Regions from separate parts of the Streptomyces sp. NBC_00104 genome, predicted to be linked through region 2. Evidence: riboswitches for the same ligand, from Rfam matches in the RefSeq annotation. Region 2 holds a riboswitch; each other region holds the start of a gene.
What was found. A riboswitch is a leader RNA that binds a small molecule or an ion and turns the genes downstream of it on or off. The one in region 2 is predicted to bind thiamine pyrophosphate.

Region 1 (10,245 bases), 5.0 Mb from region 2:
CGCTGTCGCCCACGACGTCCGGGACCTCGACCATGACGGGCCCCTTGGAGATCGTGAGGGTGACGGTGTCGCCCGTGCCGACCTGCTTGCCCGCGCCCGGCGACTGCTCGGCCACGAGCCCCTTCTCGAACTCGGAGTTGACCTGCTTCGAGGCGATCTTCACCTTGAGGCCCGCCTCCTCCAGCTCGGCCCTGGCGTCCTCGACCGAGGCACCGGACAGCTCGGGCACCTCCACCGGGGCGCCCCGGCTGACCACGATCCTGACGGCCGAGCCCGAGGAGACCTCGGTGCCGGAGCCCGGCTGGGTGCTGATCACCTGGCCCCGGATGACCTCGTCGCTGAACTCCCGCGTCACCAGGCCCGGTTCGAGCCCGGCGCCGTTCAGCCGGGTCTTCGCGAGGTCCAGCCGGTAGCCCTTCAGATCGGGCACCTTCACGGTCTCCGGGCCCTTGGAGAGCGTCACCGTCACCGTCTCGTTGTCCCGGATCCGCTCCCCGGGCGCCGGGTCGGTGCTGATCACTCTGCCGCGCTTGACGGTGTCACTGAACGCCTGCTTGACCTCGACCTCCAGGCCGGCGCCTTCGAGCCGCTTCGTCGCGTCCGCCCGGCTCTGCTGCAGCACGGCCGGGACCTGCGTGAACTGGCCGGAGTTGATGTACCAGACACCCCCGCCCACACCGAGGACGAGCAGCACGGCCACGACGACCGCCCACAGTCCACGCCGGGGCGCGGGGGAGTTGCGGGTGCGCCGGGGCGGCGGCGGAGGCGACGCGAACCGGCTCGTACGGTTCAGCTGGTCGGGGTCCGTGGCCACCGACCGCGACACGGACAGCGAGCGCGGGATCACGCTGGTCCGGTCCTCGGCGCTGTCGTGGCCGTCGGCCGTCGCCTGCGGCGGCACCGCGTCCAGCTGCTCGCCGCTCAGCCCGGCCCGAGCCTCCAGTGTCTGCGCGAGCAGCGCTACGGCGTCGTACGGCCGCAGCTCCGGATTGCGGGCGGTCGCCGACGCGACCAGCTCGTCCAGCTGGTACGCCAGCCCCGGTACGAGGGCCGACGGCGGCGGCACGTCGTCGTGCAGCGCGTGGTAGAGCACCTGCGCGGGGGAGTCCCCGGAGTGCGGCTTGCCGCCGGTGAGCATCTCGTAGAGCATCACGCCGCACGCGTACACGTCGACGCGGGTGTCGGTCGTGCCGTGCTCCAGCTGCTCGGGGGCGAGGTAGGAGACGGTGCCGAGGACGGTGCCGGTGGTGCTGGTGACGGTGTCCACGGCCCGTACGAGCCCGAAGTCGGCGACCTTGACCCGGCCGTCGTCCCCTATCAGCACGTTCTCCGGCTTCATGTCCCGGTGCACGAACCCGGCGCGGTGCGCGGCGCCCAGCGCGGCGAGCACCGGCTCCAGGATGTCCAGCGCCGCCCGGGGCTGCAGCGCCCCGCGCTCGCGCAGCACGTCACGGAGGGTGCAGCCGGCGACGTACTCCATCGCGAGGTAGACGTACGAGCCGTCGGTGCCCTGGTCGTAGACCCCCACCACGTTCGGGTGGGACAGCCGTGCCACCGACTTGGCCTCACGGATGAACCGCTCGACGAACGTCCGGTCCGCGGCCAGCGTCGGATGCATCACCTTGAGCGCGAGCACGCGGTCGAGGCGGGTGTCCACGGTCCTGTAGACCGTGGCCATCCCGCCGACCGCGATCCGCGCCTCGACTCGATACCGGCCGTCGAGCACATGGCCGACAAGCGGGTCCTGAAGGGTCGTGTCCACGCAGGTGAGTGTACGAGCCGCCGCTGACGGGCCCCTAAGGTTCCGTGGCACGCGAGACGTACTGCAGCAGAGCTGTGACCGAGATCGGAGGGCTGTGACAGGCGGGTGTTCGGCCGAGCTCGTTCGGTTGTTCGAGTGAGAGTGGAGTGGCGTGAGGTTCGACTCAGAACGCCGGGCGCTCCGGATCCAGCCGCGCCAGTCCCTCGCCCGGTGACGACGCCTCCGCGAAGTGGCGGCGGGGGATGCGGCCCGCGCGGTGGGCCAGCCGACCCGCCTCCACCGCGTGCCGCATGCCCTCGGCCATGAGGACCGGTTCCTGGGCCCGGGTCACGGCGGAGGCGAGCATGACACCGGCGCACCCCAGCTCCATCGCGAGCGCGACGTCCGACGCCGTACCGGCGCCCGCGTCGAGGATCACCGGCACCCGCGCGTGCTCGACGATCAGCTGGAAGTTGTGCGGGTTGCGGATGCCGAGCCCGGACCCGATGGGCGACCCGAGCGGCATGATCGCGGCGCAGCCCACGTCCTCCAGTTTCCGCGCGAGGACGGGATCGTCGTTCGTGTACGGCAGCACGGTGAAACCGTCGTCGACGAGCGTCTCGGCGGCGTCGAGCAGTTCGATCGGATCGGGCAGCAGCGTGCGCTCGTCGGCGATGACCTCCAGCTTGACCAGGGACGTACCCAGCGCCTCGCGTGCGAGGCGGGCCGTCAGCACGGCCTCGCCCGCGGTGAAGCAGCCGGCCGTGTTGGGCAGGACCCGGATGCCGAGCCTGTCGAGCACCGACAGGACCGAGCCGTGCACGGACGCGTTCACGCGACGCATCGCCACCGTCGTCAGTTCCGTGCCGGAGGCCACCAGAGCGCGCTCCAGGACGTCCAGGCTGGACGCGCCGCCCGTGCCCATGATCAGGCGGGACGAGTAGGTCGTGCCGCCGAGGACGAAGGGGTCGTCTGCCATGGGATCAGCCTCCTTGGACGGCGGTGAGGACCTCGACACGGTCCCCCTCGCAGAGGGCGGTGGTCGTCCACCGCGCGCGCGGGACGACGGTTTCGTTGAGCGCGGCGGCGACACCGGCGGGGGACGCGGTCAGCGTCCGCACGAGCGCGTCGAGGGCCGTGCCGGGAGCGATCTGCCGCCGCTCCCCGTTGACGAGGACGGTCAGCGTCCCGGTGGTGTTCATACGGGCTGCTCCAGGAGTTCGCGGGCCGCGCCGGCGCGGAACCGCAGCGGCGTGAAGTCACGGGCCTCCTCCGGCAGTTCACCGGTGGTCAGCACATGGGCCAGGACGTCGCCGGTCACCGGGGTGAGGAGCACCCCGTTGCGGTAGTGGCCGGTGGCGAGGAGCAGGCCGTCGAGCCCGGTCGGGCCGAGGAGGGGCGCGTTGTCGGGGGAGGCGGGGCGCAGGCCCGCGCGGGTCTCGGTGAGCGGGAGTTCGGTGATCCCGGGGACGAGTTCATGGGCGTCCCGCAGCAGTTCGTACACCCCGCCGGCGGTCACCGTGGTGTCCCAGCCCTGCTCCTCGCTGGTCGCGCCGACGACGAGTTCGCCGTTCTCGCGGGGCACCAGGTAGACGTGACTGCCACGCACCACGGCCCGCACGGTACGGCTCAGGAAGGGCGCGTACGGCTTCGGCACGGTCAGCCGCAGCACCTGCCCCTTCACCGGCCGCACCGGCGGCAGCACCTCCTCCGGGACCCCGGCGAGCCGCCCGCTGAGGCTGCCCGCGGCGAGGACGACCTGCCCGGCCGCCACCTGGTCACCGTCGCCGGTCCGGACCCCGGCGGCCCGCTCCCGCACCACCGACAGCTCGTCGGCCCAGGCCCGGTGGAACACCACCCCGGCGCGCACGCAGGCCGCGACGAGGGCCCCGGAGAGCCGCCTCGGGTCGATCTGGTGGTCCCCGTCGACCCGCAGTCCGCCGCGCACGCCCGGCGCGAGCATCGGCTCCAGACGGCGGCACTCACGTCCGCTCAGCCACTCCGACTCCAGGCCCGACCGGCGCTGCAGGGCGTGCAGTTCGCGCAGATGGGCGCGGTCGTCGGCGTCGAGCGCGACCGCGAGCGTGCCGGAGCGGCGGTAACCGAGGTCGAGACCGGTCTCCTCCGTCAGCTCGGCCGCGAAGTCCGGGTAGCGGCGCGCGGACTCCAGGTTGAGCCCCAGCAGTGTCTGCTCGCCGTAGTGCAGTTCGGTGACCGCGGCGAGCATCCCGGCCGCCACCCGGGCCGCCCCGCCGCCGGGCTCGGGATCGACCACGGCCGTGGCGAACCCGCGCTGCGCGGCCCGCCACGCCGTGACGAGCCCGATGATTCCGCCCCCCACGACGAGGACGTCTGACGTGTGCGTACGCGACATGGGCGTCCAGCCCCTCCCTTCGCCGGCATGACCCGGATCAGGTTCGTACGGTCGGAGGCCGCCAGCCTCCCTCTCAGCCCGGTGCGTCCGGGCTCCCGCGAGTGCTCTACGGTGGCCCACCCTAGCCCTCGCCGATCGTCCCAGTAAGGGAGCCTCCGCTCATGCCCCGCTCGCTCGACGGTCTCGTCCTCGCCCCCGTCGCGGACCAAGCCCCAGGTCAGGTGGGCACCCGCACCCGGTTCGCGTACCACGAGAAGGACGGCGAGATCTGGGCCGAGTACGCGGGCGGCGACGTCGTACGCGGTCACCTCGTGGGCACGCGCGCGGGGGACCGGCTGGACTTCCGGTACGTGCAGCTGAAGACCGACGGGACCACCGCGTCCGGGCACTGTGTGTCCCAGGTCTCCGAGCTCCCCGACGGGCGGGTCCGCCTGGAGGAGACCTGGGAGTGGGAGTCGCGACCGGGCAGCGGGACGAGCGTGGTGGAGCAGGTCGACGAGACCGTGGGGCGGCTCACGGAAAGCGACCGCCGACCCACCCGCTGACTGACCGAACGTCAGTTGTCTATGGTGATCAGGTGAGCGAGCAGACGCAGCAAAGGGGCGGGTCGGCGCGGCGCGTGGTCGTCGTGGGCGCGGGCATGGCCGGGGTGCAGACCGCGGTCGCCCTGCGCGAACAGGGCTTCACCGGCGACGTGACACTGATCGGCGCCGAGCCGCACCAGCCGTACGACCGGCCGCCGCTCTCCAAGGCCGTGCTGCTCGGCAAGGCCGAGGGCTCCGCCTTCGACGTCGACTTCGAGGCGCTCGGCATCGAACTCCGGCTGGGCCGCGAGGTGTCGGGCCTGCGCCCCGCCGACCACGAACTCGACACGGCCGCCGGGCCCGTCCCGTACGACCTCCTCGTCCTCGCGACCGGCGCGGAACCGATCCGGCTGCCGGGCGCCGAGGGAGTGCCCGGGGTGCATCTCCTGCGGACCCTGGACGACGCCGAGCGGCTGCGGCCCGTACTGGCCCGGCAGCACGACATCGTGGTCGTGGGCGCGGGCTGGATCGGCGCCGAGTTCGCCACGGCCGCGCGCGAGGCGGGCTGCGCGGTGACGGTCGTCGAGGCGGCCGACCGCCCGCTCGCGGGCGCCCTGCCGGCGGAGGTGGCCGCGCCGATGGCCGCCTGGTACGCCGACAGCGGGACCACGCTGCGCACCCACGCGCGCGTGGAGCGCGTCGAGCCCGGGACGGTCGTCCTGGACGACGGCACCCGGGTGCCGGCCGGCGCGGTCGTCGTGGGGATCGGCGCCCGCCCGGCGACGGTCTGGCTGAAGGGCTCGGGCATCGAGCTCGGCGCACACGGCGAGGTGGTGGCCGACGACCACCTGCGCACCTCCGCGCCGGACGTCTACGCGGTCGGCGACTGCGCCTCCTTCCCCTCGGCCAGGTACGGCCGTCGCCTCCTCGTCCACCATTGGGACAACGCCCTCCAGGGCCCTCGCACGGTCGCCGCGAACATCGTCGGCGAGACCCCCGAGCCCTACGACCCCGTCCCCTACTTCTGGTCCGAACAGTTCGGCCGCTTCGTCCAGTACGCGGGCGACCACGCCTCCGCCGACACCATGGTCCGGCGCGGCGACCCCACCGGCACCGCCTGGTCGGTGTGCTGGCTCCGCGAGCGCCGGCTGGTCGGCCTGCTCGCCGTGGGCCGGCCCCGCGACCTGGCTCAGGGCCGCCGCCTGATCGAGGCGGGCACCCCGATGGACCCGGAGCTGCTGGAGGACCCGGCCAGGCCCCTGAAGGCGGCGACGGCGTAGCGCAGGCGTTTTTCACCGCCGCCCGGCGTACTCCCCACCCCCCTGTCGGCCCCCGTCGGAGGGGCTCGGCTACCCACTGTCAGTCCCAGATGGCAGTCTTGGAGACGTGACCGAGATTGACGCAAAGATCGATGCTCTCGTCCCCGCGTGGCTGACCCTCCCCGACATCGCAGAGATGCTGGACGTCGAGGTGACCCGCGTGCGGCAGCTGGTGAAGGAAGGCCAGCTCATCGCCGTACGCCGTGGTGAGAACCGCGCGCTGCACGTCCCCGCCGCCTTCATCGACGGGGACAAGGTGGTCAAGGGCCTGTCCGGCACCCTGACCCTGCTGAGGGACGACGGCTTCACCGACGAAGAGATGCTGGAGTGGCTCTTCACTCCGGACCCGAGCCTGCCCGGAACCCCGGCCCAGGCCCTGAGCGAGAATCGCGGCACGGAGGTGAAGCGCCGCGCCCAGGCGCTCGCCGTCTGACCCGAACACCGGAAACACCCGAAAATCTGACGCAGCCGCCTGTACGGCGTACGGGAGCCGGGCCCGCGAGGGCCCTGGCTCCCGCACGCCGCACCGACAACGCACCGCCAACGGGGGACACACGCATGCCCGACGCCGCCGCACAGCTCGCCGACGCCCGGCTCTACCTCTGCACGGACGCCCGCAGGCGACAGGGCGATCTGCCCCAGTTCCTGGACGCGGTCCTGAGCGGCGGCGTGGACATCGTGCAGCTGCGCGACAAGGGCATGGAGGCCGCCGAGGAGCTGGAGCACCTCCAGGTCTTCGCGGACGCGTGCCGCCGGCACGGCAAGCTGCTGGCCGTCAACGACCGCGCGGACGTGGCGCACGCCATCGGCGCGGACATGCTGCACCTCGGCCAGGGCGACCTTCCCGTCCCCGCCGCCCGCGCCATCCTCGGTGCGGGTGTCCTGATGGGCCGCTCCACCCACGCCGAGGAGGAGGCCGCCGCCGCGGCCGTCCAGGAGGGCGTGGACTACTTCTGCACCGGCCCCTGCTGGCCCACCCCCACCAAGCCCGGCCGTCACGCCCCCGGCCTGGACCTCGTGCGGTACACCGCCGCCCTCGGCACCGACCGCCCCTGGTTCGCCATCGGCGGCATCGACCTCGGCAACCTCGACGAGGTCGTCGAGGCGGGCGCCCGCCGGGCCGTCGTCGTCCGGGCGATCACGGAGGCCGACGACCCCGCCTCCGCCGCGGCGGAGTTCGCCAAGCGTCTGCGCGCCCTGTAGTGGGTCCACGGCTGTCCAAGGCGTGGACAACAGGTCGGCAAAACGGACAAAACCCCCGCCTCTGGTTGGGGGACGACCCCGACCTGACTAACCTGCCGGTATGGCCCTAGGAACCGCTTCTACCCGGACTGACCACGCACGCACCGTGCGTGACATGCTCGCCACGGGCAAGACCACGTACTCCTTCGAGTTCTGGGCGCCCAAGACGGCGAAGGGCGAGCGGAACCTGTGGAACGCCCTCCGCAGGATCGAGGCGGTCGCCCCCAGCTTCGTCTCCGTGACGTACGGCGCGGGCGGCTCCACCCGGGCCGGCACGGTGAAGGCGACCGAGCAGATCGCCGCCGACACCACCCTCACCCCGGTCGCCCACCTCACCGCGGTCAGCCACTCCATCGCCGAGCTGCGCAACATCATCGGCCAGTTCGCGGACGCCGGGATCCGCAACATCCTCGCGGTCCGCGGCGACCCGCCCGGCGACCCCACGGCCGAGTGGGTCGCGCATCCGCAGGGCCTGACCTACGCCGCCGAACTCGTCCAGCTCATCAAGGAATCGGGCGACTTCTGCGTAGGCGTCGCGGCCTTCCCGGAGATGCACCCGCGTTCCCCGGACTGGGACAGCGACGTGGCGCGCTTCGTCGACAAGTGCCGGGCCGGCGCCGACTACGCGATCACCCAGATGTTCTTCCACCCGGACTCGTACCTGCGTCTGAGGGACGCCGTCGCGACGGCCGGCTGTGAAACCCCTGTCATTCCGGAGGTCATGCCCGTCACCAGCGTGAAGATGCTGGAACGGTTGCCACAACTCAGCAACGCCGCCATCCCGAACGCCCTGAAAGAGCGGATCGTCACAGCCAAAGACGATCCGGCCGCTGTACGCTCCATTGGCATCGAGTTCGCCACGGAGTTCTGCGCGAGGCTGCTGGACGAAGGAGTCCCCGGACTTCACTTCATCACCCTGAACAACTCCACCGCGACTCTGGAAATCTACGAGAACCTGGGCCTGCACCATTCACCACGGGCCTAGACCGGTCGCACTCGCGTACGACACACTGCGTAGCGGCTACAGGGAGAGGGGCGTACATGGGCTGGACGGTCCTCTACATCGCGTTCGGTGTCGTCGCGTTGTGGCTGCTGGGTGAGGTGCTGCTGCAGTACAAGGCGCGCCTGCGCTGGCGACTGCTCGCCTTCGCCGGTTTCCTCGGAGTCGTCCTCGGTGTGCTGATCCCCAACGTGATCGTCATCGCGCTGGGCGCGATCGGGTTCGCGATCGGGCAGACCTATGTGACGCTGTCGTTCCGCCGCGGCTTCGAGGCCGGCTGGGCGGTCCGCCCGCGCCCCGGTGAGGGCGAGGAGGGCGGCAGGCTCCCCAAGGTCGGCAAGAAGCGGCGGCGCGGCGAACCGGACCGCCAGGACCCGACCCTGGAGGTCACGGACCTGGAGGCCACGGCCGCCGGAACGTACCGCCAGGACGACGGTCGGCTCGACGACGACCGCGACGACGACGTGTTCGTCCGCCCGGGGTCCCTGCCCTCCGCGGCCGGGACGAACACCGTCTACTCCCCGGAGCCCCTGCCGGACGACACCAGCACGTACGGCGTCTACCGCGACGACAACGCCTACGCGGGCGCCGCCGGCCAGCCCTACGCGACCGCCGACCAGTCCGCCCAGGACGAGGCCTTCGCCTACTACGGCTACGACCAGCAGGGGTACGGCTATGACCCGTCCCAGCAGCAGTACGCCGCCTACTCCGACCCCTACATCGGCACGCAGACGTACGACGCCACGGCCTCGTACGACCAGTCCTACGGCCAGCAGGGATACGGCCAACAGGGCTACGGCCAGGACCAGTACGGCAACGGCGGCTACGGCGGCGAGACCCCGCCCGGTGGTGTCTGGGTTCCGCAGCAGCGCAACACCGACGACTCCTTCGGCTCGGACCTCCCGTCGGACCAGCAGTACCCGTACCAGGGCAACGGCAACGGCAACGGCAACGGCAACGGGAATGGCCAGAACGGCTACGACGAGCAGCAGTACCGTTTCTGAAGGGCCACCCGGGTCGGGGTGAGCCTCACTGGGAGCCGCGGAAGTCCGGCCCCTCCACGATCAGTCCGGACACCAGCGCGCCCGACATCCCGGCGTGCGGGAGGCCGCCGCCCGGGTGGGACCAGCCGCCGACGGTGAACAGGCCCGGTGTCGCGGTGCTGTTGGACGGATGCAGCAGGCGGCCGTCGGCCGCGGCGAGCGCCGGGGCGGGGACCGCGCCGCCCACCGCACCGGTCGTCCGCGCGATGTCGGCCGGGGTGCGGACCTCGTGCCACAGGAGGCGCTCGCGCAGGTCGGGTACGGCGCGCTCGGCGGCGCTGATCAACCACTCCGCCTGATGATCGAAGACATCCGACTCGGCCCAACCGAAGTCGGGTTCGGCGGGGACCGGGCACGTGACCGTGACCGCCTCATGCCCGGAGTCCGGCACCAGTCCCGGATCGTCGGGGCGCAGCACCGTCACCGTCGGCCGCGCGACCATCCCGTGGGAAGGGCCGAACAGGAGGTCCAGCTCACCGTCGCGGTCGTCCGTGTGCACCACCGTCCGGTGCGCCGCGCCGTCCGGCCGGGCACCGCGCAGCGCCAGCAGCACGGTCAGACGGCTCGTCGTCCCCCGCTGGGCGGGTACCCCGCCCGCACTCCGCACGGCCGACGGCCGCACCCATCGGCCCAACACCTCGGGCGCGACGCCGGCGACCACGAAGTCGGCCTCGGCCACCGTGCCGTCCGACAGCTCCACCCCGGCCGCCCGGCCGTCCTTCTCGACGATCCCCGTGACCTCGCCGCCGAAGACGAACTCGACCCTGCGGGCCAGGCACCGCTCGTACAGGGCCCGCGCCAACTCCCGTATGCCGCCCCGGACGTACCAGGTCCCGAAGGCGTGCTCCATGTACGGCAGGACCGCCGCGCTCGCCGGGACGGTCCTCGGGTCCAGGCCGTACGCGAGGGCGTGGCTCTCCAGCAGGGCCGTCAGCCGGGGGTCGCGCAGCTCCCACGCGCCGATCTCGGCGAGGGTGCCGGCGCGGCGGGTGCGCAGGAGCC
Region 2 (10,245 bases):
GCCACACCTGGGAGGTCGTGTGGATGGACCCGGCCACCATCGAGGGCTGAGGCTCACCTGCCAACCGCCCCGTACCGCCGCGCCCCGGACGGGGCGCGGGGAACCGCGCGACCAGCCACGACGCACCCGCACCCGCCCACGCTGCTCCGGGCCCCCGGCACGACCCCGGCTCCCCCAGCGGAGCGCAATAGCATGGGCGGGTGCAGACGATGCCCGCCCACGCGGCCCACCACGGCGACCACGAGATCGAGACGATCGAGGAGTTCGACGCGATCGTCTCCGCGCGCGGCACGCTCTCGGGATTCCGCATCCAGGCCGTCGACCTGACAGACCGTACGCGCGTGCTGCTCGCCACCGGCACGGCGGGAGCCGTCTTCCTGGGCTGCCCGATGCGCGAGGAGGCGGCGGCGAAGATACGCGCGGACGGCGCCCTGGTCTTCCCGCCCGTGCCCGGCCTGCCCTTCGATCCGTACCGCGGCCTGCTCTACTCCCCCGACGAACTCTTCGCGTCCCTGTCGGACGGCGGCTACGAGGCGACACCCGACGCCCTCGCGTACGCCTGGTTCCAGCGGACCAAGGCCGACCGGGACGTCTACGCCTCCATGCTGCGCGCCGTCCACGACGACTCCGTCTCCGACGCCCTCGACGAACTCCTCACCGGCGCACGGGTGGTGGGCGTGATGGGCGGTCACGCGATGGCACGCGGCACCGAGGCGTACGAGGGCGCCGCCCACCTCGGCCGCACCCTGGCCCGCTCGGGTCTCACGGTCGCCACCGGCGGTGGTCCGGGCGCGATGGAGGCGGCGAACCTGGGCGCCTACGCGGCCCCGTACGACGACGAGATGCTCGCCGAGGCGCTGCAAATCCTGGCGAAGGCACCGACGTTCACGCCCTCGATCACCGACTGGGCGAGCGCCGCCTTCGACGTGCGCACCCGCTGGCCGAAGGGCGGCACCTCCGTCGGCATCCCCACCTGGTTCTACGGCCACGAGCCGCCGAACCCGTTCGCCTCGCACATCGCGAAGTACTTCGCCAACGCCACCCGCGAGGACGGTCTCCTGGCCCGCTGCGACACGGGCGTCGTCTTCCTGCCGGGCGCGGCCGGAACCGTCCAGGAGATCTTCGACAACGCGACCCCCAACTACTACGAGTCGCGCGGTGAACCGACCCCCATGGTTCTCGTCGACCGCGCCCACTGGACGGAGAGACTGCCGACCTGGCCACTGCTCCGGTCGCTGGCGCGGGGCCGTTCGATGGAGGCCCGGATAGCCCTGGTGGACCGCATCGAGGAGGCCCCGGAGGCCTTGGCGCGTCTGGGAGGGTGAGAGCTACGCGCGTTGCTGAACACGCGTCAAACCTGCGGACGGTTCATCAATGGGCAAAGCCAACCGCCCAAACACTTCTTCGGATTGACAGTGCTTATGGCGCACTTATAAACCTGTGAGGCACATGGGGAAGCCGCTCCTCCGGCGGCCCTCCGTCACCCCCCACTCCCCTGTGCTTCCCGTGAAGGGCAAAAGTGTCCATATCTCCCCGTACCGCGCGGACTTCGCGCTATGTCGGTGTTGCTTTCGCGTCCGCCGCACTCGTGTTCGGCGCCGCGGGCAACGCCATGGCCTGCAGCATCAAGGACTTCTCCGCCGTCGCCGGGTGCGACGGTGACAAGGGCGTCATCCGTGTGACCGATGTGGACCCCCTGGGCGTCAAGGCCGAGATCTCCGTCTACCTGGAGAACAACGGGGCCGACCTGCGCCAGGTCGGCAGCAGGACCATCGAGAACTCCACCGCCGAGGGTGTCACCGTCACCTTCGAGGAGGAATGGGAGCCGAACGCCGAGTACCGCATCCACGTCACGGCGGACAAGTACGTCGACGACGACCTGCCGATCCTGGTCGCCCCCGCCGAGGCCTGCACGGCGGAGACGGTCACCCCGCCGGCCAACTCGAAGAACCCGAAGAAGCCCGCGGAGAACAAGGACAAGGACAAGGGCAAGCCGTCCAAGACCAAGACGTCCCCCACCCCGTCCGCCTCCGAGGGCACCACGCCCGTCGGCTCGAACGACAACAACGCCCCCTCCCCCGAGGGTGACTCCGACCTCGCCGAGACCGGTGGCGACTCCAACACCGGCACGATCGCCGGTGCCGCGGCGGCCCTGGTCGCCCTCGGCGCAGGTGCCGTGTACTACAGCATGCGGCGGCGTGGGGCCTCCACACGCTGATCGCCGCTGCCTCAGGGCTGTGGCCCGTACCTCTCACCGAGGGTACGGGCCACACGCCGGGCACTGCCTCGCACTCACCCGAACGTCGCCCGCTCCAGCCAGAAGTCCAGCAGCCCGCGGTCGCCCAACACCTCCAACTCGCCACCGTCCGGCGGCAGTCGGCGATAGAAGGCGAGCAGCACCTCGGTGAGCGGCCCGCGCAGCGCGACCGTCGCCTCCTCGTGGCCACGGCGCCGGCGCACGCCGTCCTCGGTCAGCTCGACCACCCTCCCCCACTCTTCGGGCGAGGGGACCCCCTCCTCGCGTCGCTCGACGTTCACCTCCGCGGACGTGTCCGTGGCATGGAGATGGATGGTCCGTCCCGGGCCGCGCAGTTCGGCCGCCGCGTCGTGCGGCATGGTCCGCTGCACGAACTCGACGATCTCCAGCCACTCGTCGATCGCGTCGGCGGCGATCTCCGGCGCCACCTCGACCGGCCGCCCGACGGTGAGCGCGGCATCGGCCCCGTGAATGACCTGCTCATGGGCCATCCGGCGGGCCCAGAACCCCGCACTGTGCTCCCAGCCCCATGACCACACCGGCGCCTCGGGCCCCGCCTCGCGCAGCGTGGCCACGGTCATCTCGCCGGTCTCCGCGAGCCAGGCGTCCAGCGCGACCGGGTCCCCCTGCTTCTCCGGGCCCTCGCACAGCGGGACGTCCGCCTCGGGCACCTCTTCCTCCGACCAGGTCCGTACGTTCAGTTCGACCCAGCGCATGGCGCCGCCGGTGTGCCTCAGTAGCTGTTCCAGCGACCAGTCGGGGCAGGTCGGCACGGTCGCCGACAGATCGGCTCCCGAGGTCACGATGTCCCTCAACCGCCGTACCTGAAGCTCGATCTCGGCGCAGTAGCGGTCATGCCGGGCCTGGGGTTCTCGCGTACCTATCGCCATGGTGCCGCACCTTATGCGGCGGGACCGGCTCCCAGCACGACGATTTCGGTCGCGTCGAAGCTCACGCCGACCTCGGCCCCGGGCTCCGGCGCGTCCCGCAGCGCGCACGCCGCCTCCAGACGCGGCGCGCCCCCGGGCTGGAGGTGCACGGCGACATGGGTGCCCCGGAAGGTACGCGCGGCCACGGTGCAGCGAAGCCCGTCGGCCACGTCGACCAGTCGTACGCCGGCGGGCCGCACGAGCAGCGCGCACGCCCCCTGCGGCGCGCCCTCGGGCACCGGCACCTTGCCCCACGCCGTGGCCGCGATCGCCCCCGTCACGGTCGCGTCGACCACGTTGTCGAAACCGAGGAAACGGGCCACGAACTCGTCCACCGGCCGCTGCCACACCTCAAGAGGCGTACCGGACTGGGCGATCCGCCCGTCCCGCATCACCACGACCCGGTCGGCCAGCGCGAAGGCCTCCCCCTGATCGTGCGTGACCGCCAGCACGGTCGTCCCCAACTCCCCGAACAGCTCCCGGAGTTCGACGACCAGCCGCTCCCGCAACGAGCGGTCCAGCTGGCCGAGGGGCTCGTCCAGCATGAGCAGCCGGGGGCGCGGAGCGAGGGCGCGGGCCAGCGCCACCCGCTGCTGCTCACCGCCGGACAACTCCCCGACCCGTCGGCGCGCGGCCCCGGGCAACCCGACCAGCTCCAGCAACTCCCGTACCCGTACGGCACGTTCGTCCTTCGCCGCGCCGTGCATGCGGGGCCCGAAGGCGACATTGCCGGCCACGTCCCGCTGCGGGAACAGCTGGTGGTCCTGGAACATCAGGCCGACACCGCGCTTGTGGGCGGGCACGCCCCGCTGGTCCCGTCCGCCGAGCAACACCCGCCCGGCGTCGAGCGGTTGGAGACCCGCGACCACCCGCAGCAGCGTCGACTTGCCGCTGCCACTGGGCCCCAGCACACACACGACCTCGTGTTCGGCGACCTCCAGACCGACCGCGTCGAGCACGGGCCGCCCGTCGAACCGTACGGTCGCGTCCTCAAGCCTGAGCAACATCAGAACTCCCCCGTGCGATCGGGGCGGAGGCGCTCCAACACCAGCAGGGCGCCCGCGCACACCACCATCAGAATCGTCGAAAGGGCCATCGCCTGGCCGTAGTTGAGGTCCCCGGGGCGCCCGAGCAGCCGTGCCACCGCGACGGGCAGTGTCGGGTTGTCGGCGCGCGCGATGAACACGGTCGCCCCGAACTCCCCGAGCGACACGGCGAAGGCGAACCCGGCCGCGACCAGCAGCGCCCGCCGCACCATCGGCAGATCGACCTCACGCCACACCCGCCACGGCGACGCCCCGAGCACGGCCGCCGCCTCCCGCAGCCGTTCGTCCACCGCGCGCAGCACGGGCAGCATGATCCGTACGACGAAGGGGACGCCGACCAGGGCCTGGGCGAGCGGCACCAGGATCCACGACGACCGCAGGTCGAGCGGCGGCTCGTCCAGCGCGATCAGGAAGCCGAAGCCGACGGTCACCGCGGACACCCCGAGCGGCAGCATCAGCAGCGCGTCGAAGCCACGGACGAGACGGCCGGCCCGCCGGGTGAGCGCGGCGGCGGCGAGCCCTCCGATGACCAGGGCGATGGCGGTCGCGGCGAGCGCGTACGTGAGCGAGTTGCCGACCGCCTCGATCGGCGCCACCAGGAAGATCCCGCTGTCGTCACTGGTCAGCGCCTTGTAGTAGCCGAAGCCGGGCGCGTCGAGCGACCGCTCCACCAGCACGCCCAGCGGCAGCAGGATCAGCACGACGACGGTGGCGAGGACCCCGCCCAGGAGCGCCCACTGCCCCGCCCCACGAGGACGTCGGGAGGTGAGTGACGCGTCCACCAGCCGCAGGGCGGTCTCCCGTCGCCGTACGGTCCACGCGTGCACGGCGAGGATGCACCCGACCGCGACGAACTGCACGAGTGTCAGCACGGCGGCCGTCGCGAGGTCGAAGATCTCCGAGGTCTGCCGGTAGATCTCCACTTCGAGCGTCGAGAAGGTCGGCCCACCGAGGATCTGCACCACACCGAAGGAGGTGAAGGTGAAGAGGAAGACCATCAGCGCCGCGGCGGCCACGGCGGGTGCGAGCGCCGGAAGCGTGACCCTCCGCCAAGCCGCGAGCGGCGACGCCCCGAGCATCCGCGCCGCCTCCTCCTGCCCCGGGTCGAGCTGCGCCCACAGCCCGCCGACGGTCCGTACCACGACCGCGTAGTTGAAGAACACATGCGCGAGCAGAATCGCCCACACCGTGGTGTCCAGCCTTACGCCCCACAGCTCGTCGAAGAGTCCGCCGCGCCCGACCAGCGCCAGGAACGCCGTGCCGACGACCACGGTCGGCAGCACGAAGGGCACGGTCACGACCGCCCGCAGAATGTCCTTGCCCCTGAAATCGAAGCGCGCGAACACATACGCGCCGGGGAGCGCGATCAGCAGCGTGAGCGCGGTCGAGACCAGCGCCTGCCAGGTGGTGAACCACAGCACGTGCCGGATCCCGGAGTCCGCGAGCACCTCCCCGATCCGCCCGAGGTCCCAGGTCCCGTCGGCCTTCAGCCCCCGGACGACGATCGCGGCGACGGGATAGGCGAAGAAGACCCCGAAGAAGGCGACGGGCAGCACCATGAGCCCGAGCCGCGCCGCGCTCCCCGACCGACGGGGTCCACGCGGTGCGGCCACGGCCTCCTTGGTCGCTTCGGTTACTTCAGTACGAGCGAGGTCCACGACTTGACCCACTGGTCACGGTTCTCGGCGATCTTCTCCGGCGCCATGGTCTCGGGGTCCTTCGCCGCGGGCCCGTACTCGGTGAACTCGGCGGGCACGGACGCCCCCTCGACCACCGGGTACACGAACATGTTGAGCGGCATGTCCTCCTGGAACTCCTTCGAGATCAGGAAGTCGATCAGCGCCTTGCCGCCCTCGGCGTTATTCGCGTTGCTCAGCAGCCCCGCGAACTCGATCTGCCGGAAGCAGGTGCCGGTCGCGACCCCGGTGGGCGCGGTCTTCGGCTTCGGGTCCGCGTAGACGACCTCGGCGGGCGGCGAGGAGGCGTACGACACGACGAGCGGCCGGTCGCCGCCGGCCTTCTTGCCGTCCGTCGACCCGGAGAACTCCTGGTAGTACGCCTGCTCCCAGCCGTCGACGACCTTCACGCCATTGGCCTTGAGCTTCTCCCAGTAGCCCTCCCAGCCGTCGTCGCCGTACTCGGCGGCCGTACCGAGGACGAACCCGAGCCCCGGCGAGGAGGTGGAGGCGTTCTCGGTGACGAGGAGGTCCTTGTACTCGGGCTTGATCAGATCGTCGAACGACCGAGGCGGCGCGATCTTGTTCTTCTCGAAGTACGCCTTGTCGTAGTTGACGCAGATGTCACCGGAGTCGATGGGCGTGACCCGATGCTCGTCCTGGTCGAGCTGGTACTCGGCGCCGACCTTGTCGAGCCCCTTCGCCTCGTACGGCTGGAAGAGTCCGTTGTCGAGCGCGCGGGACAGCAGCGTGTTGTCGACGCCGAAGAAGACGTCGCCCTGCGGGTTGTCCTTGGTCAGGATCGCCTGGTTGACGGCCTGCCCCGCGTCCCCGCTCTTGAGGACCTTGACCTTGTACCCGGACTCCTTCTCGAACGCCTTCAGCACGTCCTTCGAGTAGGCGAAGGAGCCGTGGCTGACGAGGGTGACGGTCTTGGAGTCGGCCCCGCTGCCGCTGCCGCCCGATCCGGACGACCCGCACGCGGACAGCGTGACGAGGCCCAGCCCTACGACCAGAACCGTTGCCTTCTTGGTGATGTGCACTGAATCGATTCCTCCTGGGCGTGACCAGGAAGAGACGCGGCCCTGCCCGGGGACCGTCGGAGGTTCCTCCGGCTCCCGGGCAGGGCGCAACAGCTTGAGTGAAGACCGAACTTCCTACCCAGAATGACCTGGGCGAGGTTCAGAGGGTCTGCGGCCCGCTTGCCGCACTCTCAGCGCTGTGGCGCTCCCCTGTCGGAATATGAAGATGTGTACGGAGGTCAGCGTACCCCGTGGCCGGATTCCGACTCCCGCCGGTGGCCACGACCGTCCGTCGCGCCAGGTCACGCCACCGGTCGCTCTACCTTTCGGTGGCCGCCTACCTTTCGGTGGCCGCCAGCTGACCGCACGCCCCGTCGATCTCCTGCCCCCGGGTGTCCCGGACGGTCACCGGCACGCCGTGGGCCGCGATGGCCTCGACGAACGCCTTCTCGTCCTCGGGCCGGGAGGCCGTCCACTTGGACCCCGGTGTCGGGTTCAGCGGAATCAGGTTCACGTGCACCGGCTTGCCCTTGAGCAGCCGGCCCAGCCGGTCACCGCGCCACGCCTGGTCGTTGATGTCCCGGATGAGCGCGTACTCGATCGACAGCCGCCGCCCGGACCTGGCCGCGTACTCCCAGCCTGCGTCCAGGACCTCGCGCACCTTCCACCGCGTGTTCACCGGTACGAGCGTGTCGCGCAGCTCGTCGTCGGGCGCGTGCAGCGAGATGGCGAGCCGGCACTTGAACCCTTCGTCGGAGAACCGATGGATGGCGGGCACGAGCCCGACCGTCGACACGGTGATCCCGCGCTGCGAGAGCCCGAGCCCGTCCGGCTCCGGATCGGTGAGGCGGCGGATGGCCCCCACGACCCGGTTGTAGTTGGCGAGCGGCTCCCCCATCCCCATGAAGACGATGTTGGACAGCCGCGCGGGCCCACCGGGGATCTCGCCGTCCCTGAGCGCCCGCATCCCGTCGACGATCTGATGGACGATCTCGGCGGTCGACAGATTCCGGTCGAGCCCGGCCTGCCCGGTCGCGCAGAAGGGACAGTTCATCCCGCACCCGGCCTGCGAACTGATGCACATGGTGACCCGGTCCGGGTACCGCATCAGCACCGACTCGACGAGCGTCCCGTCGAACAGCCGCCACAGCGTCTTGCGCGTGGTCTCCTGGTCGGTCGACAGATGCCGCACGACCGTCATCAGCTCCGGAAGCAACGCCTCCTGAAGCTTCGTACGCGCGCCCGCGGGGATGTCGGTCCACTGCTCCGGGTCGTGCGCGTACCGCGCGAAGTAGTGCTGCGAGAGCTGCTTGGCGCGAAACGGCTTCTCCCCGATCGCGGCAACAGCCTCCTTACGCTCCACAGGCGAAAGATCAGCAAGATGCCGCGGCGGCTTCTTGGCTCCGCGGGGGGCGACGAATGTGAGTTCTCCGGGTGCAGGCATAACCCTCCCAGTGTCGCAGATCGAATCGTGTGACCCGAGCCGGTCGAGAGGTCAGAGGATTCCGCCGACCACGCCCACGATCCACGCGCCGTAGTTCTTCCAGCGATGGGACATACGGCAGTACAGGCGCGGTCTGCGTCGGCCCGCCTGGTCGATCAGCGTCTCGCACCACCGGCAGGGCAGATCACCGTGGTACCTGCCGTCCTCGCCCACCCGTGCTCTCCCCATGAACGCGGACTCTATCGACTCCCGCCCGACCGTCCGAAGGACCACGGAAAGGGGCCCCCACCCCGGCGAACCGGACGGGGGCCCACGACACCATCAACGCGTCTGTCAGCCGGAGCCCACGAACAGCACCAGCAGCAGCCAGACCACCGGGGCGGTCGGGAGGAGGGAGTCCAGGCGGTCCATGATGCCGCCGTGGCCCGGCAGGAGCGTGCCCATGTCCTTGATGCCGAGGTCCCGCTTGATCATGGACTCGCCGAGGTCGCCGAGCGTGGCGCTGGCGGCGACGGCGAGACCGAGGAGCAGGCCCTGCCACCACGCACCGCCGTCGATGACGAACTGCATGAGCAGCGCGCCGGCGACCATGGCGAAGGCGATCGCGCCGAGCAGTCCCTCACGGGTCTTGCCGGGGCTGATGCGCGGCGCGAGCTTGTGCGTGCCGAACCGCCAGCCGACGGCATACGCGCCCGTGTCACTGACGACGGTCAGCAACAGGAACACCAGAACCCGCTGCGGCCCGTCGTCGGCGGTCAGCATGAGCGCGACGAACGTGGCCAGGAACGGCACGTAGAAGGCCGCGAAGACCCCCGCGGTGACGTCCTTGAGGTAGTTGTCCGGCGGTTCCGTCATCCGCCAGACAAGGACGGCGAGCGCGGTGAGCGCCATGGCCACCCACGCGCCCTCGGGCCCGCGCACGTACCCGGCGACGACCATGGCGGCCCCGCCGACCGCGAGCGGAACGAGGGGCGCCTTGATGCCCTTGCGTTCCTGCAGGCGCGAGGTGAGCTCCCACAGCCCGACCACCACGGCCACCGCTATCACGCCGACGAAGGCCGCCTTGACGATGAACAGCGACGCGACGATGACCACGCCGAGCCCGACGCCGACCCCTATGGCGGCGCCGAGGTCACGGCCCGCGCTCTTCTTCTGCGGGGCGGGCTGCGGGGCGTCGGGCATGGGCTCCGGCTTCTGCGGCGCCTCCCCGTAGGGGTGCGCCGACGGCGTCTCGTCGCGGAACGGGGGACCGGCCTGCCGAGCGGCCCCCCGGTCGTCGTCCTGGTCCCCGCCATGCGCGGGTACGTCGGGCACGATGGGCATGGGGCGAGTCTGCTGGGCCTCAGGCGCATCGTACGGGGGACCCGCCGGGGCATGCCCCTGGACAGGTCCCCGGTCGGTCGGCGCCCAGTACCCGGCTTGTGACGGCGCCCCCCAGGAAGAGTCGTTCATCAGACCTCGAGGAGCTCCGCTTCCTTGTGCTTGAGCAGCTCGTCCACCTGGGCGACGTACTTCGCGGTGGTGTCGTCGAGCTCCTTCTCCGCACGACGGCCCTCGTCCTCGCCGACCTCGCCGTCCTTGACGAGCTTGTCGATCGCGTCTTTGGCCTTACGGCGGACCGAGCGGATGGACACCTTGGAGTCCTCCGCCTTGCTCTTCGCGACCTTGATGTAGTCGCGGCGGCGCTCCTCGGTCAGCTCGGGGAACACCACTCGGATGATGTTGCCGTCGTTGCTCGGGTTGACGCCCAGGTCGGAGTCGCGGATCGCCTGCTCGATGTTGCGCAGGGCGGTCTTGTCGAACGGGGTCACCACGGCCATGCGCGGCTCCGGCACCGAGAACGAGGCCAGCTGGTTGATCGGCGTCAGCGC
Region 3 (10,245 bases), 2.4 Mb from region 2:
CAGCCAGGACGAGGTGTACCTCGTGGTGAGCGGCCGGGCGGCACTCACGGTCGGCCTGGAGACCACCCAGGTCGCGCGCGGCAGCGTCGTGTACGTGCCCGCCGGGGTCGCCCACAAGTTCCACCACATCTCAGAGGACTTGAGGGTCGTGGTGGTGTTCTCTCCGCCGGAGGGCTGACGTCCGCTTCGGTGTTCCCTAGGGGGACGATCAGGGTCGGACAAGGGGTGCGAAGCCCCCGGATGGCCCCTGCGCGGGCCTAGCATCGATGGCAGGACAGCAGTAGGCCCGGAATGAGTGCCCCGGTGGCGGGGCGACGGGTGGAGAAACAAGGAGCAAGGGCCATGCGGGAGATCTTCGCGGGGATGCCGTGGTGGGTGAAGTGGATCGCGGTGCCGGTCATCGCCCTGCTGGTGTTCGGAGGCCTGATAGTCAGTGTCGTCCAGGTCGTGGTGGGCCTGCTCTTCAAGCTGCTGGTCTTCGTGGCGCTGGTCGGCGGACTGATCTACGTCGTAAGGAAGTTCACGGCGGGTTCCTCGTCGCGCGGCGACTGGTGAGGCGTCAGCACCGTGCAACAGTTGAGGCGTGAGTGGGTGAGCCCCGGTCAGGGCAGGGCGGTAACAGGAACGTGAGGTTCCCTCGCCCGAGGGAAGTTTCCCGGCGGGGCGGTCTGCGGGCGGTGACGGGCGGCTAGAGTCCGGGAACTCGTCGCGGGCTCGACCCCGCGGGCGGCGCATCTCCCTCCCGTGTCCCCCGCACGGGCGGCCCTCCTCGCGCTTCGGGAGTGACCCTTGGCCACGGCTGACACCGCACCCGCAGAACCGCTCTCCCCATCCGCCAGGCCGCGTTCCCGGTCGGCACAGAGCGCCCTTCCTCCCACGCAGCCGGGCCCGCGATCGACACCGACAGCCGCCGAGCAGCCGCGTGTCCGGGCCGCGGAGACTCACGGTGCGCCGCCACCGCCGCGTACTGCGCCTTCGAAGACCTCGGCTCCCCCTGTGCAGCCACGTACCTCGCCGGGCGAGGAGAACGAGCGATGTCCCGAACTTCCCGCGCCCCAGACACGGACGCGGCCACCGGCGTCACCGGTCCTGCCGCAGGCGCAGGTGGCGGCATCATCGACCCGTGCACAGCCACCGGCACCACCGGCCCGGACCCAGCCGCGGACCGCCGGGCTCGACCGCCCTGTGCCATCTCATGGGCACGGTCCGACAAGGGGAGCGCGGATCCCGGCCCCGGCGTCGCCGACCGTGTCGGAGGCGAACTCCGGCACTCTGATCGGCTCCGTGCAGCGGGCGATGCGGCTCCTGGAGGCCGTCGCCGAGCGGGAACACGGGGCGCCTGCCAAACAGTTGGCGCGGGACGCCGGGCTCGCGCTCCCCACGGCGTACCACCTGCTCCGCACGCTGGTCCACGATGGCTATCTCCGCCGGGAGAAGGGGCTGTTCTTCCTCGGTGAGGCGGCGGAGCGGCTGAGCAGCAGTGGAGCGCAGCAGAAACGTCGCAGCACGGTGGGCGAGGTCCTGGCGCACTGGCGGGACGCCCTGGGTGTGCCCGTGTACTTCGCGATCTACCGGGACGGCGAGATCGAGGTGAAGTGCGTCGCCGACAGCCCGAACACCCCGGCCGTCGAGGAGTGGGCCGACTTCCGTGAGACGGGTCACGCACACGCCATCGGACAGTGCCTGCTGTCCCAGTTGAGCGATGAGGCCCGCCGTGACCACCTGGATCGTTATCCGGTGCAGTCGCTCACCCCGTACACGGTCCGTGACGACGAGGCGCTGCTCCGGCGCCTGGACCGGATCGGGCGGATGGAGCCGGTCGTCGAGCGGCAGGAGTACGCCCTGGGGACGGTCTGCGCAGCGATTCCCATCACCGTGGGGACCACCGCCGGGACCCTCGCCATCTCGTTGCCGTCGCACCAGGCGGACAGACTGCTGCCCGTCGCCCGTCAGTTGCAGACCGAGATCGGAAAGCTGCTAGGGACACTCGCGATCTCTATCAGCATCTGAAAAATCACTCCTTGTGATCTCTCGTGTACTTTCAGCAAACTTCCAGGGGTGTCAGGCGGATGATTCCTGGCCAGTCGACGAACACGGCGGGGTAGGCGATGCACGAGTCGGTACAGGCAGAGGTCATGATGAGCTTCCTGGTCTCGGAGGAGCTCTCCTTCCGCATTCCGGTGGAGCTGCGTTACGAGACCTGTGATCCCTATGCCGTGCGGCTGACCTTCCACCTGCCCGGTGATGCTCCGGTGACCTGGGCTTTCGGGCGGGAGCTGCTCATCGACGGCGTGGGTCGGCCGTGTGGGGACGGGGACGTCCACATCGCGCCCGCCGATCCGGAGACGTTCGGCGAGGTCCTGATCCGGCTTCAGGTGGGCACCGACCAGGCGATGTTCCGGGTCGGCACGGCGCCGCTGGTGGCCTTCCTGGACCGTACGGACAAGCTCGTGCCGCTGGGGCAGGAGCGTTCCCTCGCCGACTTCGACACGCTGCTCGACGAGGCTCTGGACCGCATCCTGGCGGAGGAGCAGAGCGCGGGGTGAACCGTTACGGCGCCGGGGTGCCGTAACGCTTCAGCGCTTCCGGCGGCGGCCCTTTCCGCCGCGTGCCGGAGCCGGCACGGCCGCCGCTTCCGGGGCCCCCGGGCGGTCGGCCGAGACGACCAGGGCGGCCAGCGCGGTGGTCACGGGCACTGAGGCCACGAGGCCGATGGAGCCGACGAGCGTGCGCACGATCTCCTCGGCGACGAGCTCGCTGTTGGCGACCGTGCCGACACTGCTCTGGGCGATCGAGAAGAGCAGCAGCAGTGGCAGCGCGGCGCCGGCGTAGGCGAGGACCAGGGTGTTGACCACCGACGCGATATGGTCCCGGCCGATCCGGATGCCCGCGCGGTACAGGTCCCGCCAGCCCATCGCCGGGTTGGCCTCGTGCAGCTCCCAGACCGCCGATGTCTGCGTGACCGTCACGTCGTCGAGCACACCCAGCGAGCCGATGATGACGCCCGCGAGCAGCAGACCACTCATGTCGATCGTCGGGTACAGCCCGTGGATCAGGCCGGTGTTGTCGTCCGTGTTGCCGGTCAGATAGGCCCAGCCGATGAATCCGGAACCCAGCAGGCCGATCAGCAGCAGCGAGATCAGGGTGCCGATCACCGCCACGGATGTCCGGGCCGAGAGCCCGTGGCACATGTAGAGAGCGATCAGCATGATGGCGCTCGCCCCGACCACCGCCACCACCAGCGGGTTCGAGCCCTGCAGGATGGCCGGCAGGATGAAGAGGGTCAGCACCAGGAAGCTGATGGCCAGTGCCACCAGGGCCATGAGGCCACGCAGTCGGCCCACCACCACGACGGCGAGCGCGAAGATCCCGGCGAGCAGCGCCATCGGGAACTTCCGGTTCACGTCGGTGACCGAGTACTGCAGGTCCTTGGGCGCGGCGGGCTCGTAGGCGACCACGACCTCCTGGCCCTGCTCCAACTGCCGTGACTGGTCCGGCTGAACGATCTCCGTGAACGTACGGCCCTTGTCGTCGCCCGTATCGACTCGGATCGTGGCCTTCTTGCAGGTGCCGTTCGCCTGCTGCTGGGCGGATGAGCCCTCGGCGGTGGACGTGTCGCCGGTCGGGGGGACACCCGAGGCGTTCACCGACGAGCAGTCGACCTCGTCGACCTTGGTGACGGTGGCCTGCTGCGTCTGCCGGTCGAAGCCCACCCCGGTGCGCTCGTGTGCCGGGGCGCCGCCGGGCCAGAGCACGACGAGGCCCACGACGACCGCGGTCGCGAAGGGGATCAGCACCGCCGCGATGACCTTGCGCAGATGTTGCGAAACGGGCGCGGCGGGGCCATGGCTGTGACTGTGGGAGTGGCCGCCGCCGGAGGACGGGCCTTGGCCATGTCCGTCACCGGGGCCATGACCGCCTCCGGAACCGTATCCATGACCGTCTCCGGGGCCGTGGCCGCCCCCGGAACCGTATCCATGGCCACCGTCGGAGCCGTGCCCATGACCGTTTCCGGGGCCATGGCCGTGGGGTCGCTCGGGGGGCGGAGGCGGGGGCTGCTGCGTCGTGGTCACCGACCGATCATCGCAAGAACGAGCGATGCGCACTGTTCACCGCGCCACATCTGCCGCTAGCGTGGAGGCACCTTTGCACACGCGGGAGCTCGGAGCACCGGGCTGAGAGGGCGCTGACCTCCGCAGACGCGATGTTTCACGTGGAACATCGTCGGGCGGAAATCGCTGCGTCGACCGCTGAACCTGTTACCGGGTAATGCCGGCGTAGGGAGTAGGTCTCATGACCATCGAGGACACACGCACGCCTGCCTCCAGCCAGACAGACGGGGTATCCACCGCGTCCGAGGGCGAAACGAACCAGGGCGAACAGCCTCTGGAGGCCGGGAAGTCCATCGGCTGGCACAAGGCGTACATCGAGGGCTCGCGCCCCGATCTGCGGGTGCCGGTCCGCCAGGTGCACCTCACCAACGGGCAGTCCGTCACCTTGTACGACACCTCCGGCCCGTATACCGATCCGACAACGGAGACCGACGTCAGGCGGGGACTCCTCCCCCTCCGCGAGAACTGGATCATCGCCCGGGGAGACACCGAGGAGTACGCGGGCCGTCCTGTCCGCCCCGAGGACGACGGGGTCAAGCACACCTCGCCGCGTGGCGGGCTGCGCAACCTCGACGCGGTGTTTCCGGGGCGGCCGCGCCAGCCACGCCGTAGCCGTGACGGCCGGGCGGTGACCCAGCTCGCGTACGCACGACGCGGGGAGATCACCCCCGAGATGGAGTACGTGGCCGTACGGGAGAACATCTCGCCGGAGGTCGTCCGCGAGGAGATCGCGGCGGGCAGGGCCGTACTGCCCGCGAACGTCAACCACCCGGAGATCGAGCCGATGATCATCGGCAAGAGGTTCCTGGTGAAGGTCAACGCCAACATCGGCAACTCCGCGGTCACCTCCTCCATCGAGGAGGAGGTCGAGAAGATGACCTGGGCGACCCGGTGGGGCGCCGACACGGTCATGGACCTGTCCACCGGCCGGAACATCCACACCACCCGCGAGTGGGTGCTGCGCAACTCCCCCGTCCCCATCGGCACGGTGCCGCTCTATCAGGCGCTGGAGAAGGTCGACGGCAAGGCCGAGGAGCTGACCTGGGAGATCTACAAGGACACGGTCATCGAGCAGGCCGAACAGGGCGTGGACTACATGACGGTCCACGCGGGCGTGCGCCTCGCGTATGTGCCACTCACCGCGAACCGCAAGACCGGCATCGTCTCGCGCGGCGGCTCGATCATGGCGGCCTGGTGCCTGGCGCACCACAAGGAGTCGTTCCTCTACGAGAACTTCGAGGAACTGTGCGAGATCCTCGCCGCCTACGACGTCACGTACTCCCTCGGTGACGGCCTTCGGCCGGGCTCCATCGCGGACGCCAACGACGAGGCGCAGTTCGCGGAGTTGCGCACGCTCGGGGAACTCAACACGATCGCCAAGAGTTTCCACGTACAGACCATGATCGAGGGCCCGGGACATGTCCCGATGCACAAGATCAAGGAGAACATCGACCTGCAGCAGGAGATCTGCGATGAGGCCCCGTTCTATACGCTCGGCCCGCTGACCACGGACGTCGCGCCGGCGTACGACCACATCACCTCAGGCATAGGTGCCGCGATGATCGCGTGGTGGGGCACAGCGATGCTCTGCTACGTCACGCCCAAGGAGCACCTGGGACTGCCCAATCGTGACGACGTGAAGACCGGCGTCATCACCTACAAGATCGCGGCTCATGCGGCGGACATCGCCAAGGGACATCCGGGCGCACAGGAGTGGGACGACGCGTTGTCGGACGCCCGCTTCGAGTTCCGCTGGGAGGACCAGTTCAACCTGGCCCTCGACCCCGACACGGCTCGTGAGTTCCACGACGAGACGCTCCCGGCCGAGCCGGCCAAGACGGCCCACTTCTGCTCCATGTGCGGACCGAAGTTCTGCTCGATGAAGATCTCCCAGGACATCCGTCGTGAACACGGTGGTTCCCGGTCCGAGATCGAGGCGGGTATGGCCCAGAAGTCCAAGGAGTTCGCGGAGGCGGGGAACCGGGTCTATCTGCCGATGGCGGACTGAGGCGCACCTCCGCCGAAAGCCATGGGCGGCGAAGTGGTCCGGTCGCGGCCGCCACCGCTCGTGCGGCGAACTGCTGCCTGTGCGACGAGCGGTGCTCTTCCGGCCGGTTGCCGGGAGAGCCCGCCGCCGCGGGTTGGGCGGTGCCGTGGGGCCTGTTCCGGCCCGCGGGCCGGGGGCGTGCCAGATGGCCGCCGAAGCCCGGTTGCTTCCGGGTGGCGGCCGCAGCCCGGGTGCTACTCGGGCTGGTGCTCCGGCCCGCCGAAGTCCGGGCTGGAGAAGTCCGGGCTGCTGTAGCTGGGGCGGGAGCCGGCGCCGCCGCTGTCCGGGCTGCTGCTGAAGCTCGGGCGGTTGTAACCGAGGTGGGGCATGCGGCTGGGCCGGGCCGGCTGGTCCGGCTCGCTCAGCACCGCCGGGCCCGGGTTGGCGAGGGCATCGCGGAGGAACGGCAGGATGCCGCGCTCCAGGAGAGCCTCGCACCAGGCTTCCCTGGCCCGGGTCACCTCCTCGTTCAGCTCGCTGCGCGCTCCGTCGTCCAGAAGGGCGGTGGCGTTGTTGCGCAGGGCGGTGAGCAGGAGGCCGATCGCGGCCACGAGGATCGCCGCCGCCGTGACCGCGCCGAAGACCCACCCCGTGGTGAGGAGGGTCTCGGCGATCGCGCGCTCGGGGTCGAGCACCTTCATGACGTACCCCACGAGCAGGAAGAGCACTGCGGCGGTTCCGGCGAGGACGGGAGCGAGCACCGTGGCTATGGCACCGGCGCCCGCGCCGACGGCCTCGGTGACCTCGCCCACGGTGGCGGCGAGTCCCACCGCGGTGCCGTCCGGTTCGCTGGACCCGGACGCCGTCCCCTCACGGGCGGGCGTGGTGGTCGACGGCGGGTTGCGGAATTCGTCGCGGACCTTGACGTAGTACTGGTATTCGGTCGTCGCGGCGGCGGTGATGATCGCCGTGGCGTTGAGAGCCATGGTGCGCAGCTGTTCGCGGTTGAGCCGCTGGAGGCCGGCGGCGAATTCCGGGCGCTGTGGTGCGGAGCGCAGCGCCTCGCCGAGGATCCGCTCGTACTCCTGGCGGTCCTCACTGAGCAGGTGCTGCGGAACGCTGTTCATGTGCATCCCCCGATGCTCCGTAGGGCTTGTGGCTCGGCATGCTGACGAGCCGTCGGGCAGAAACGGAGGGGAGCCTGCTACGGATAAGCCGATGGTAGAGCGGTGACGGCAGGCGGTGACAGGGGGTTTGAAGAAATTGGCCCCTGGCCAGCCAAGTCTTCCGACGGGGGACGCCTGCCCGTTGAAGGCTCAGCTACGCAACGGGAGTTCCTGGACCAGCAGCTTTCCGGCCATGGTCACGCCGCCGTCCATGGCGACGGCCAGACCGTCCGCATACGTGTACGGTCCGTTCACCGAGGGGCCCGAGCGGTCCTCGCCGTCCTCCGAGCCGACCTCGCCCAGGAGGTACGGAATGGGGCTGTGACCATGGACGATGCGAGTGCCACCGTAGGTCTCCAGCAGTGAGCGCACGGCATCGGCGCCGCCCTCGTCGCGGAAGGAGAAGCGCCGGGTGAACTTGCGGAAGAGGTCCCAGACCTCGTCCGGGTCGTTGCGCGTGATCGTCTCGCGGACGGTGTCGTTGACCGCCTCGATGGAGTCGCCGTAGTCGCGGTAGGCCGTGGTGTCGGAGTGCACCAGGAGGTGGCCGTCGACCTCCTCCATGGCGTCCAGGCGGGCCATCCACTGGAGGTGGTGGTCCTGGAGGCGGTCCATGTCGGTCTTCTGGCCGCCGTTGAGGAGCCAGGCGGCCTGGAAGGTGGCGGTGCCCGCGCCGGAGTTGACGGGGGTGTCGCCGAACCGCTTGGCGCCGAGCAGCAGCAGCTCGTGGTTGCCCATGAGGGCCTTGCAGTAGCCCCCTGCTGCGGCGGCCTCGGCGGACAGGCGCATCACGAGATCGATGACGCCGATGCCGTCCGGGCCCCGGTCGGTGAAGTCTCCGAGGAACCAGAGCCGGGCGGTGCCCGCCGACCAGTTGCCCGCGGTGTCGACGAGGCCCTTCTCGCGCAGTGCGGCGAGGAGTTCGTCGAGGTAGCCGTGGACGTCCCCGACGACGAAGAGCGGACCCGGCCGGGCGGAGGACTGCTCGGCCTCCGCGGTCTCCGGGTCGATCACGACCTGGAGCGTGTCACCCCGTTTGATCACCGGAAGGTCCCGCTGGGTCGGGGTGTATCCCTCGGGGTAGCCCTCGGGTTCCTCGGAGGGCCTGGAGGCCTCTCCGGGGTCTGCGGTGTGGCCGTACGGACCGGCCTCGTGGACGTACGCGGGCACGCGGAAATCGCGCACCGTCGGCGTCCGCACCTCGGGTCCCTGACCGGCCCCCTGAGTCATCGACCCCTCCACCACCATCGCCCGCATCTGCACCGCATCGGACTGCCTGGTCGCAGCGGCCCACGGTGTGTGCGCCCATCATAGGAATGCGGATCGCGCCATGTGATGACCCAGGGGTGGTGAAATGGCGCAGGGCCCCAGTTCGCCGCGGTTTTCTCCCGAATTGGGCGGGGCTCTCCCGCCCAATTCCCGTTCGGATCCTCAGCTCGGGCGTCAACCCTCTTCGGGTGATCGTGGCGGGCTGACCGTCGTACGCGGTGGACGCCGCTCGGACGAGGTCCGCACGATCAGCTCCGTCGGTATCACCTGCTCGACCGGTTGGTCCGATTCGACTCCCTCGATGGCGTCGATGAGGAGCTGGACCACCGCCGTGCCGATCCGGCGAGGCTTGAGCGAGAGCGTGGTGATCGGCGGCTCGGTGGTCGCGTACACGGCGGACTCGCTGCAGCAGACGAGCAGCAGGTCCTCGGGGACGCGCAGGCCGTACCGCCGGGCCGCGGCCAGCAGGTCGGTGCCGTTCGGGTCGAAGAGGCCGTAGACCGCGTCCGGGCGGTCCGGCCGGGCCAGCAGCCGGTCGGCGGCGACGGCTCCGGCGCACGGATCGTGCGCCGGGTAGGCCTCGTACACCGGATCCTGGCCCACTCGCTCGCACCAGCGCAGGTACGCGGTGGTGGAGAGATGCGTGTACGTGTCCGTCGTCGTGCCCGTGAGGAGCCCGATCCGCCGTGCTCCCGCGGCGGCCAGGTGGTCGAGGATGCCGAGGACGGCGGCCTCGTGGTCGTTGTCGACCCACGCGGTGACCGGCAGCGAGCCGGCCGGGCGGCCGTCGGAGACCACCGGTAAGCCCTGGCGGACCAGTTCGCTGACGACCGGGTCGTGGTCCGAGGGATCGATGACCACGGTGCCGTCCAGGGCGACGTTCGACCACACGTCGTGCCGCGAGGTCGCGGGGAGGATGACCAGGGCGTAGCCCCGGGCCAGCGCGGCCGAGGTGGCGGCCCGCGCCATTTCCGCGAAGTACGCGAACTCGGTGAAGGTGAAAGGTTCATCCCCGTATGTGGTCACGGTCAGGCCGATGAGGCCTGACTTGCCGGTTCTGAGGGTTCGGGCCGCCGCCGAGGGGCGGTAGCCAAGTCGGTCGGCGACCTCGCGTACATGGCGTCGGGTGGCGTCCGGGAGCCGGCCCTTGCCGTTGAGGGCGTCGGAAACGGTCGTGATGGAGACTCCGGCGGCGGCGGCCACGTCCCGGATGCCCGCCCGGCCCGACCGGGTGCCTCGGCGGGGAGTTTCCGCGCGGCTCACCTGGTGCTTCCCTGCTGCTGTCATGGCGAGCCGATAGTAGGGCTCATGCGGTGGGGTAGTGCGGACGCATATGCACTCGTTGACAGGCACGTTTCTGCAAGGTCATACAGGGGCAAGTGCCTTGGATTGTAAGGGAGTTGAACGATCCAATGGCACTACGTGACTTGTCGGCGCGCATAGGCCTGCCAAGTAGCTGATGTTTCGAAGAGGTCTCAACTCACCTGCACGGGTGATGCGCGCTACGGCGTGAGCCACCGGCGCGTGCGTCCGCGAACGGCACGCCCCCTGATTCGTACCCCTTCGTGTGCTGATGCCCGTGGGGCTGGTGTGACAGCAGAGGTGTGGATGCGGGACGGACGCGGTTGTCCACAGGCCATTCGCAGGGGCGCCGAATCCTCATAAGGTGAGAAGCATTACGTCGACGAGGAGGACTGCGGTGAGCGAGACG

Region 1: it holds a riboswitch for thiamine pyrophosphate, as region 2 does, so the genes downstream of both, thiO (glycine oxidase ThiO) here and OG272_RS35195 (thiamine ABC transporter substrate-binding protein) in region 2, are expected to answer to the same signal.
Region 3: it holds a riboswitch for thiamine pyrophosphate, as region 2 does, so the genes downstream of both, thiC (phosphomethylpyrimidine synthase ThiC) here and OG272_RS35195 (thiamine ABC transporter substrate-binding protein) in region 2, are expected to answer to the same signal.

The regions. Positions count from the first base shown of each region.
Region 1 covers NZ_CP108215.1:2,942,059-2,952,303, reverse strand. Annotated here, with positions in the region: gene pknB (Stk1 family PASTA domain-containing Ser/Thr kinase) at 1-1,762, opposite strand, end outside; gene OG272_RS12755 (thiazole synthase) at 1,926-2,720, opposite strand; gene thiS (sulfur carrier protein ThiS) at 2,725-2,943, opposite strand; gene thiO (glycine oxidase ThiO) at 2,940-4,115, opposite strand; TPP riboswitch at 4,113-4,224, opposite strand; gene OG272_RS12740 (hypothetical protein) at 4,277-4,660, shown strand; gene OG272_RS12735 (FAD-dependent oxidoreductase) at 4,693-5,919, shown strand; gene OG272_RS12730 (helix-turn-helix domain-containing protein) at 6,026-6,391, shown strand; gene thiE (thiamine phosphate synthase) at 6,517-7,161, shown strand; gene metF (methylenetetrahydrofolate reductase [NAD(P)H]) at 7,262-8,185, shown strand; gene OG272_RS12715 (hypothetical protein) at 8,242-9,204, shown strand; gene OG272_RS12710 (phytoene desaturase family protein) at 9,230-10,245, opposite strand, start outside.
Region 2 covers NZ_CP108215.1:7,976,769-7,987,013, reverse strand. Annotated here, with positions in the region: gene OG272_RS35225 (VOC family protein) at 1-50, shown strand, start outside; gene OG272_RS35220 (LOG family protein) at 201-1,325, shown strand; gene OG272_RS35215 (LAETG motif-containing sortase-dependent surface protein) at 1,520-2,218, shown strand; gene OG272_RS35210 (maleylpyruvate isomerase family mycothiol-dependent enzyme) at 2,293-3,147, opposite strand; gene OG272_RS35205 (ABC transporter ATP-binding protein) at 3,159-4,193, opposite strand; gene OG272_RS35200 (ABC transporter permease) at 4,193-5,890, opposite strand; gene OG272_RS35195 (thiamine ABC transporter substrate-binding protein) at 5,866-6,951, opposite strand; TPP riboswitch at 7,045-7,152, opposite strand; gene rlmN (23S rRNA (adenine(2503)-C(2))-methyltransferase RlmN) at 7,268-8,374, opposite strand; gene OG272_RS35185 (hypothetical protein) at 8,426-8,602, opposite strand; gene OG272_RS35180 (phosphatidate cytidylyltransferase) at 8,708-9,826, opposite strand; gene frr (ribosome recycling factor) at 9,826-10,245, opposite strand, start outside.
Region 3 covers NZ_CP108215.1:5,614,115-5,624,359, reverse strand. Annotated here, with positions in the region: gene OG272_RS24770 (cupin domain-containing protein) at 1-178, shown strand, start outside; gene OG272_RS24765 (DUF5326 family protein) at 343-555, shown strand; gene OG272_RS24760 (IclR family transcriptional regulator C-terminal domain-containing protein) at 1,285-2,010, shown strand; gene OG272_RS24755 (SsgA family sporulation/cell division regulator) at 2,109-2,546, shown strand; gene OG272_RS24750 (YibE/F family protein) at 2,577-4,073, opposite strand; TPP riboswitch at 4,145-4,301, shown strand; gene thiC (phosphomethylpyrimidine synthase ThiC) at 4,294-6,120, shown strand; gene OG272_RS24740 (hypothetical protein) at 6,354-7,232, opposite strand; gene OG272_RS24735 (metallophosphoesterase family protein) at 7,416-8,510, opposite strand; gene OG272_RS24730 (LacI family DNA-binding transcriptional regulator) at 8,709-9,821, opposite strand; gene hisC (histidinol-phosphate transaminase) at 10,234-10,245, shown strand, end outside.